2 regions of the Pseudoxanthomonas sp. JBR18 genome follow, and region 2 is predicted to be linked to the other one. Evidence: riboswitches for the same ligand, from Rfam matches in the RefSeq annotation. Region 2 holds a riboswitch; the other holds the start of a gene.
What was found. Region 2 has a riboswitch for cobalamin ahead of metE (5-methyltetrahydropteroyltriglutamate--homocysteine S-methyltransferase). Riboswitches for the same ligand answer to the same signal wherever they lie in the genome.
Positions count from the first base shown of each region.

Region 1: linked by a shared signal. The riboswitch ahead of btuB (TonB-dependent vitamin B12 receptor) and the one ahead of metE (5-methyltetrahydropteroyltriglutamate--homocysteine S-methyltransferase) in region 2 are both predicted to bind cobalamin.

Region 1 is NZ_CP116339.1:2,543,565-2,546,967, forward strand. It holds gene btuB (TonB-dependent vitamin B12 receptor) at 1-1,634, opposite strand, end outside; cobalamin riboswitch at 1,780-2,011, opposite strand; gene PJ250_RS11375 (TfoX/Sxy family protein) at 2,036-2,410, opposite strand; gene PJ250_RS11380 (free L-methionine (R)-S-oxide reductase MsrC) at 2,407-2,892, opposite strand; gene queD (6-carboxytetrahydropterin synthase QueD) at 3,301-3,403, opposite strand, start outside.
Region 2 is NZ_CP116339.1:1,484,977-1,488,379, reverse strand. It holds gene PJ250_RS06770 (YdcF family protein) at 598-1,407, opposite strand; cobalamin riboswitch at 1,513-1,754, shown strand; gene metE (5-methyltetrahydropteroyltriglutamate--homocysteine S-methyltransferase) at 1,983-3,403, shown strand, end outside.

The sequences.
Region 1 (3,403 bases), 1.1 Mb from region 2:
ATCGCATAGTCCAGATCCAGCCGCGCCGTGTCGCGTGCGCGACGTGCCAGCCAGTTGTCGTGGTTGGCGCCATCGCCGTCGTCACGCGCGTCGGCGTGGCTGAGCTGGGCGTTGATGTCCAGGCCGGCCAGGGTGATGAAGCCGGTCAGCTCGGCGCCGCGGATCTTCGCCTTGTCCACGTTGACCACGTTGAAAGCCGTGTCGTAGCCGATCAGGTCCTCGATGCGGGTCTCGTAGGCGTTGAAGGTCCAGTTCCAGCCCTGGCCGTACTGCGCCAGCCCCAGGTTGAGCGACTTGCTCTTCTCCGGCTTGAGATCCGGGTTGCTGAAGCCCGGGTAGTACAGGTCGTTGAAGTTGGGCGCCTTGAAGCCGGTGCCGGCGCTGGCGGTGAACTTGAACCCGTCGCCGAAGCCGAAGCCATAGCCCAGGCTGCCGGTGGTGTGCGAGCCGAACTGCTCGTTGTCGTCGTTGCGCACCGAGGCCTGCAGCGACTGGGCGCCGAAGGTGCCCTGGTACTCGGCGAACACGCCAGTGTTGTCGCGGTCGGCCACCTCGTAGTCGGTGGTGCTGGTGACCTGGTCGTTCTGCCAGTCGCCGCCGAGGGTGATCGTCTGGCCTTCGGCGAACTGGTAGTCGGCCTGCGCCGAGGCGGTGTCGCGACGCGTGTCGAAGGTGCTGACATAAGTGCGCGTCCCGGTGCCGGCATCGACGTAGTGATTGTCGGCCTGGTCGTCGTTGCGCCCGGCCTGCACCGTCAGCTTGAACGCCTCCGACGGCGTCCAGGTCAGCTTGCCGCCGGCCACGCGCTGCAGGTTGTCGGCGAGGTTGCCGCCAAACAGGCTGCCGTCGTATTCGTTGGTGCTGTCGGCGTTGAGGAAGTTGCCTTCCAGGGCCAGCGTGTCGGTGAGGCTGTACCCGGCGCGCAAGCCGAAGGAGGTGTTCTTGTAACCGTCGCGGTCTGGCTCGTCGGCATAGCAGCCAGCGCCGAAGGGGGCCTCGGCATTGCCGGCGGTGCCGCGGCAGGCGTTGATGCCGTCGGTTTCCTGGTAGCCGGCGTTGGCCGACAGCCAGCCGCGATCGCCGCGGTAGCTGAAGCCGGCGCTGTGGTTGCGCAGGTCGTGGGTGCCGAAGCCGGCCTGGGCGTAGGTGGTCAGGCCCTTGCCACCGTCACGGGTGAAGATCTGGATGACGCCGCCGATGGCCTCGGAGCCGTACAGGCTCGAGCGCGGGCCGCGCACGATCTCGATGTGGTCGATCTGCGCCACCGGCAGGTCCTGGAATGCGGCCAGCCCGGCGGTGACCGAGCCGATGCGTACGCCATCGACCAGGACCAGCACGTGGTCCGATTCGGTGCCGCGCAGGAACACACTGGTCAGCTTGCCCGGTCCGCCCTGGTTGGCGATGTTGATGCCGGCGCGGCCGGCCAGCAGTTCCGGCAGAGAGGTCGCCTGGCTGCGCTCGATCTCGGCGCGGGAGATGACCTGGATCGGAACCAGGCTGTCCTGCACGGCGACCTCGGTGCGGGTGCCGGTCACGGTGACCTGATCCAGATCGGTGGCCGCCTCGGCGGTCTGGGCGCCGGCATTGGCGGAAAGCCCCAGCGCGATGGCCAGGGAAAGCAAGCGGTACTGCATGGTGTCGTGTACTCCGTCGCGCGCCCCGCGCGCATGGAAAGCAGGGGAGGAGCTGCACACGAAGGAAGACAGGCGGACGGCACGCGCCTGGGAAGGCCGCGCGGTACGCGCGACGCCCTCCGCATCGCAACCGGTGGTGGGCCCAAAGGGACCCGTGCTGTCAGGCCGGTCTCCGGGCTTGCGAGCTGGAAGTGCTGGACTTCCGCCGTCGCGCCTTCCCGTGCGCCCGAGGGCACACAGTGGCCGATGCGTTGGCATGGCTCGCTTACCGTTGCGGGGGCAGCGCCGGAATCGTCCCCTCCATGGGGCTCACCGGCTTCCCGTTTCAACCCGCGGCGCGGTGCGCGCAGCAGGTCACCTGAAAGCGGCGCGGATTGTACGCGATCCCGGGCCGGCCGGCCTCAGTCGTCGTGTCCGCCGGGGCTGTCGAGGAAGTCGAACGTGGGCGCGCTGTCGCCCTCTTCGCTGCCCTGGGTGGTGGTGACCGGCGCGGCGGCGGGGCGGCCGCGCGGGGGCGGCAGGGCCGCGGCGGCTTCCTCGACCTGCGCCACCATCTCCTGGCGCCGGGCCTCGGGCACGTCCTGCCACTGGCAGCCGCGCAGCGCGCCTTCCAGGGAATAGAGCAGGTTGAGGCTGGGGCGGAAGCCGGCGCGCTTGATCCGCATGAAGGCGTCCACCGCGCCGGCCGCGCGCAGGTCTTCCTCACTGCGCAGGCCAACCTGGCGCAGCCACGCGGCGGACTTGGGCCCGATGTTGCGCAGCTGCGTGATGCTCATACCAGGGCCTCGACCCAGGCGGCGGCGATGGCTTCGATGCCGCGTTGGTCGTCCTCGTCGAAGCGGCCCACCAGCGGGCTGTCGATGTCCAGCACGCCGATCAGGGCGCCCTTCTTGACCAGGGGCACCACGAGCTCCGAGCGCGAAGCCGCGTCGCAGGCGATATGGCCGGGGAAGGCTTCCACGTCGTGCACGCGCTGGGTCTGGCCGGTGCTGGCGGCTGCGCCACACACGCCCTTGTCCAGGGCGATGCGCACGCAGGCCGGCAGACCCTGGAACGGGCCGACCACCAGCTCGGTGCCATCAAAGAAATAGAAGCCCGCCCAGTTGAGGTCGGGCAGCGCGTTGAAGAGCAGGGCCGAGAGGTTGGCCGCGTTGGCGATGCGATCGGCTTCGCCGTACATCAGGCCGCGCGCCTGCTCCAGCAGCTGGGCGTATTGCTCGGGCTTGGTGCCCGAAAGGGTCTGGCTGGCAAATGACATGGCGCGATTCTACGCCGCGCCTCTGGATTCGGACTGTCATTGGCGTTGCGCATCAACGCGGTGGCGCGGTGGCGCCCGGGACACGCGCAGGCGGTCGCTCGTGGTGGCGTCGGCGCGCCCGGGGACAGCCGCGCGGGCATAAAAAAAGCCCGACAGGGGGAGGGACCTGTCGGGCCGGGATTTGTGCGGGGGGAGGGACCCACACAAATTGGGGTGCGTGGCGCGAAACGCCTGCGCTGAATCGGGATCGTGTCGCTGGCGAAGAAGTGGCCGGTGACTCGATGTTGCGACGCAGCATATCGAGCGTTCTGGTGCATTGCAACACGCTTAGCGCGCATGACCGACGAACGGTTCAATTTCGTTTCAGCAGGACGAAATCACGTCAAGAACGTGACGAAATTTCGTCGGTCAGCCCGCTGCGGGCCCGCGATAGCGGCTGCCGGCGGTGCAGGTTTCGTGCACCACGACCTGGCTCAGCAACGGCAGGGCCGGCTTGAGGTGGTCCCAGATC
Region 2 (3,403 bases):
TGGTCAGGACATACGGCGCCAGACGCAGCATGGGAACCCAATCGGGCGACGCAGGCGGACTTTTCAGTCCTACGGTTGCGTCGTAGGCACAGAGCGACCCGTCAACCAGCAAACGCAGAACATCGGCGAAGGCAGAATGCCGAGGCGTGTTCGTGAAAACTTCGAACGCTTCAAGCCTGAGCCAGAGCGCTTACCGACGCCGGCCAACGCTCGACCAGATCCCACGCCACTCCGCACAAAGGAAAGCCTTCAGATCTGCGGATACAGCGTGTCATCAAGGCTGGCAGGTCGACAAGGCGCGCAGCCCGCGTAGACCGGAGGGGCTCCTCAAAAGCTGCACCGAGTCAGTGTCTTGTGTGAGCCGCCCTTCTGGCTGACAAAGACCAAGAGGCACCCAACTCCGCTCAAGTTCGGCGAAACTGCCTAAATGTCACGCACGCACCTTGAACTAATGCGCTGCAGGACGCTGTGACCGGTAGCATTGAACGTACTGTCAGAGTGACGCCGCAGTCCCTCGGCAGATGCCTGAACTCAACCATGGGGAAGCTTGGCGCGTGTCAGCGCAGCGCATAGCGTGCCCCGCGCGCCATGCGCACGCTATTGCGCCGGCGGCAGCGTGACCGGGCGATCCAGCGGATGCTGGACTGGATCGGGGATCGCCTTCACCGGAGCGTCGTTCCTGCCCAGGAAGTTGTACCAGTGGTAACGGGCGATCCCCAGCCACTCGACACAGGCCAGGTCGGTGATGAGCAGGTTGTAGCTGTTGGGCAGCCAGGACGAGAACGGCGCGGTGTAGTCGCTGCGCGCCGGGGTGGGGTGGAGGCCGAAATGGGCGAAGTACAGCAGGCTGCGTCGCATATGCAGGCCGGAGGTGACCAGCACCAGCGGGCCGTGAGGAACCTCTGACAGCAGATGGGAAGTGAACTTCGCGTTCTCCCAGGTATTGCGTGAAGCGCTTTCCTCCAGCAGTGCCGAGGCGGGCACGCCGGCCTCGCGCAGCAGCGAGCCGTAGAGTTGCGCTTCGGTGTTGCCCAATCCGGCGGGATCGCCTCCGGAAATCAGCACCCGGCAGCCCCGCGTGCTCGCCTTGCAGCTCTCGTAGAGCTGGACCGCACGCAGAATCCGGCTATAGGCCAGCGACTGTGGCTCGATGCCGCCTTCGTGCGGCAATTTCTGCATGCCCATGCCGAGCACGATGATGACCGAATCCGGTGCCCAGGCGAGTCGGACCGGGTCACGTTGACCGGCCTGGGTCATGGCCACGATCCAGCCGGCCAGTAAGCCGTTGCCCAGCAGCCAGAACACGATCACCCAGCAGCTTGCGACGACGCGTGCCGTGCGCCTCCAGCGCAAGCGGAACAGCACGGCCGTCAGCAACGCGCCTAAGGCCAGAAACACCAGGGACATCGGCCGAACCCACGCAGGAAAACCCTCATGGTTGCAGATCGCGGGCAAGGCTTCATGTCCAGCGTCCTGACCCCTCCACGGCTTGACGCAAACCGCCGCTCCGCATACTGTGCGCGGGCCGAAGGTTTCATCGCTTCATCCCCATGAAGCGATGAATTAAACGGGAATCCGGTGAAGGCGCCTGAGGGCGCCCATTCCGGAGCTGCCCCGCAGCGGTTATTGGAAACGAACCCCGCCAACAGCACTGGTGTCGCTTCAACGCGACACCGGGAAGCGGCGGACAGTAGGTGGCGCGTCCCACGCCGTGTCCATGAGCCCGAAGACCGGCCCCGGCCGGAAGACCCAGACCGGTCTTCCGTTTCGACCTGGCACCGCTCGCGGGAGCGGCACGGGCACTCCGCTCCCTGCAGTCGACCGCGGGCGGGACGGGGTGAGCGTGCGTGTTTCGCGTAGTGGATCCGGTTCGCCCGCGGGGGCGAAGGTCGCTGGCGTGGCACGTCGCAGCCGGAAGTCCGGACGCGTGGCGCGCGGTTCCTTCGTTCCTCAATGCCCACACGCAATGAGGATCCATCCACATGACCATCGTCACCAACCTCGGCTTTCCCCGCATCGGGCCACGCCGGGAACTCAAGCACGCCCTTGAACGCCACTGGAAGGGCGAGGACAGCGCGGACACGCTGCAGGCTACCGCACGCGAGCTGCGACTCAGGCACTGGCACCTGCAGCGCGAGGCCGGCGCCGACCTGTTGCCCAGCAACGATTTTTCGCTCTACGACCAGGTGCTGGACACCGCCTTCCTGTTCGACGCGATCCCGCAGCGCTACCGCGCCCTGGCCGAGTCCGACCCGCTTGGCGCCTATTTCGCCATGGCGCGCGGGCGCCAGACCGATGGCGTCGACCTGCGGGCGCTGGAGATGACCAAGTGGTTCGACACCAACTACCACTACCTGGTGCCGGAACTGCAGGCCGGGCAACGCTTCGCGCTGCGTGGCGACAAGCCGGTCGCCGAATTCCTGGAAGCCAAGGCTGCCGGCTTCAACACCCGCCCGGTCCTGCTGGGGCCGGTGAGCTTCCTGCATCTGTCCAAGACGGTGGATGGCAGCGACCGTTTCGCGCTCCTCGACGGCCTGCTGCCGGCCTACGCCGCGCTGCTCTCGCACCTGCACGCCGCCGGCGCGGAGTGGGTCCAGATCGATGAGCCGATCCTGACCCTGGACCTGACGACGCAGGTCCAAGACGCGTTGCGTGAGGCCTACGCACGACTGGCGCAGGCCACGCGACCCAAGCTGATGCTCAGCACCTACTTTGGCGCGCTTGGCGACAACCTCGTGCTCGCCGCCGAACTGCCCGTCGACGGCCTGCACGTGGATCTGGTGCGCGCACCCGAACAGCTCGACGCGGTCCTCCAGGCGTTGCCCGCCGGGCGGGTGCTCTCGGCAGGCCTGGTGAATGGCCGCAACGTCTGGCGCACCAACCTGGACAACGCGCTGACCCTGGCGCGCTATGCGCAGGGCCAGCTGGGTGCCGATCGATTGTGGCTGGCTCCGTCCTGCTCGTTGCTGCACGTCCCGGTCGATCTGGACCAGGAAAAGACCCTGGATGAAGAAGTGAAGCCGTGGTTGTCCTTCGCCCGCCAGAAGCTGGGCGAACTGCGCCTGTTGGCCAATGCCCTGGACGGTGCGCCAGACGCGGACGCCGGCCTGGCCGAACAACGCGCCCACCTTGAATCGCGCCGACAGTCGCCGCGCGTGCATCGCCCCGAGGTCGCCCAGCGCGTTGCGCGCCTGACGCCGCAGGACAGCCGCCGGCAATCGCCCTATCCGCAGCGCCGCCGTGTGCAGGAAGCCGCCTTCGACCTGCCGGTCTATCCGACCACCACGATCGGCTCGTTTCCGCAGACCCAGGACGTGCGCCAGGCACGTGCGCGGCACAAGTCCGGCAAGCTCTCCGACGCCGAGTACGACGCCTTCCTGGCGGCCGAAACCGAGCGCTGCGT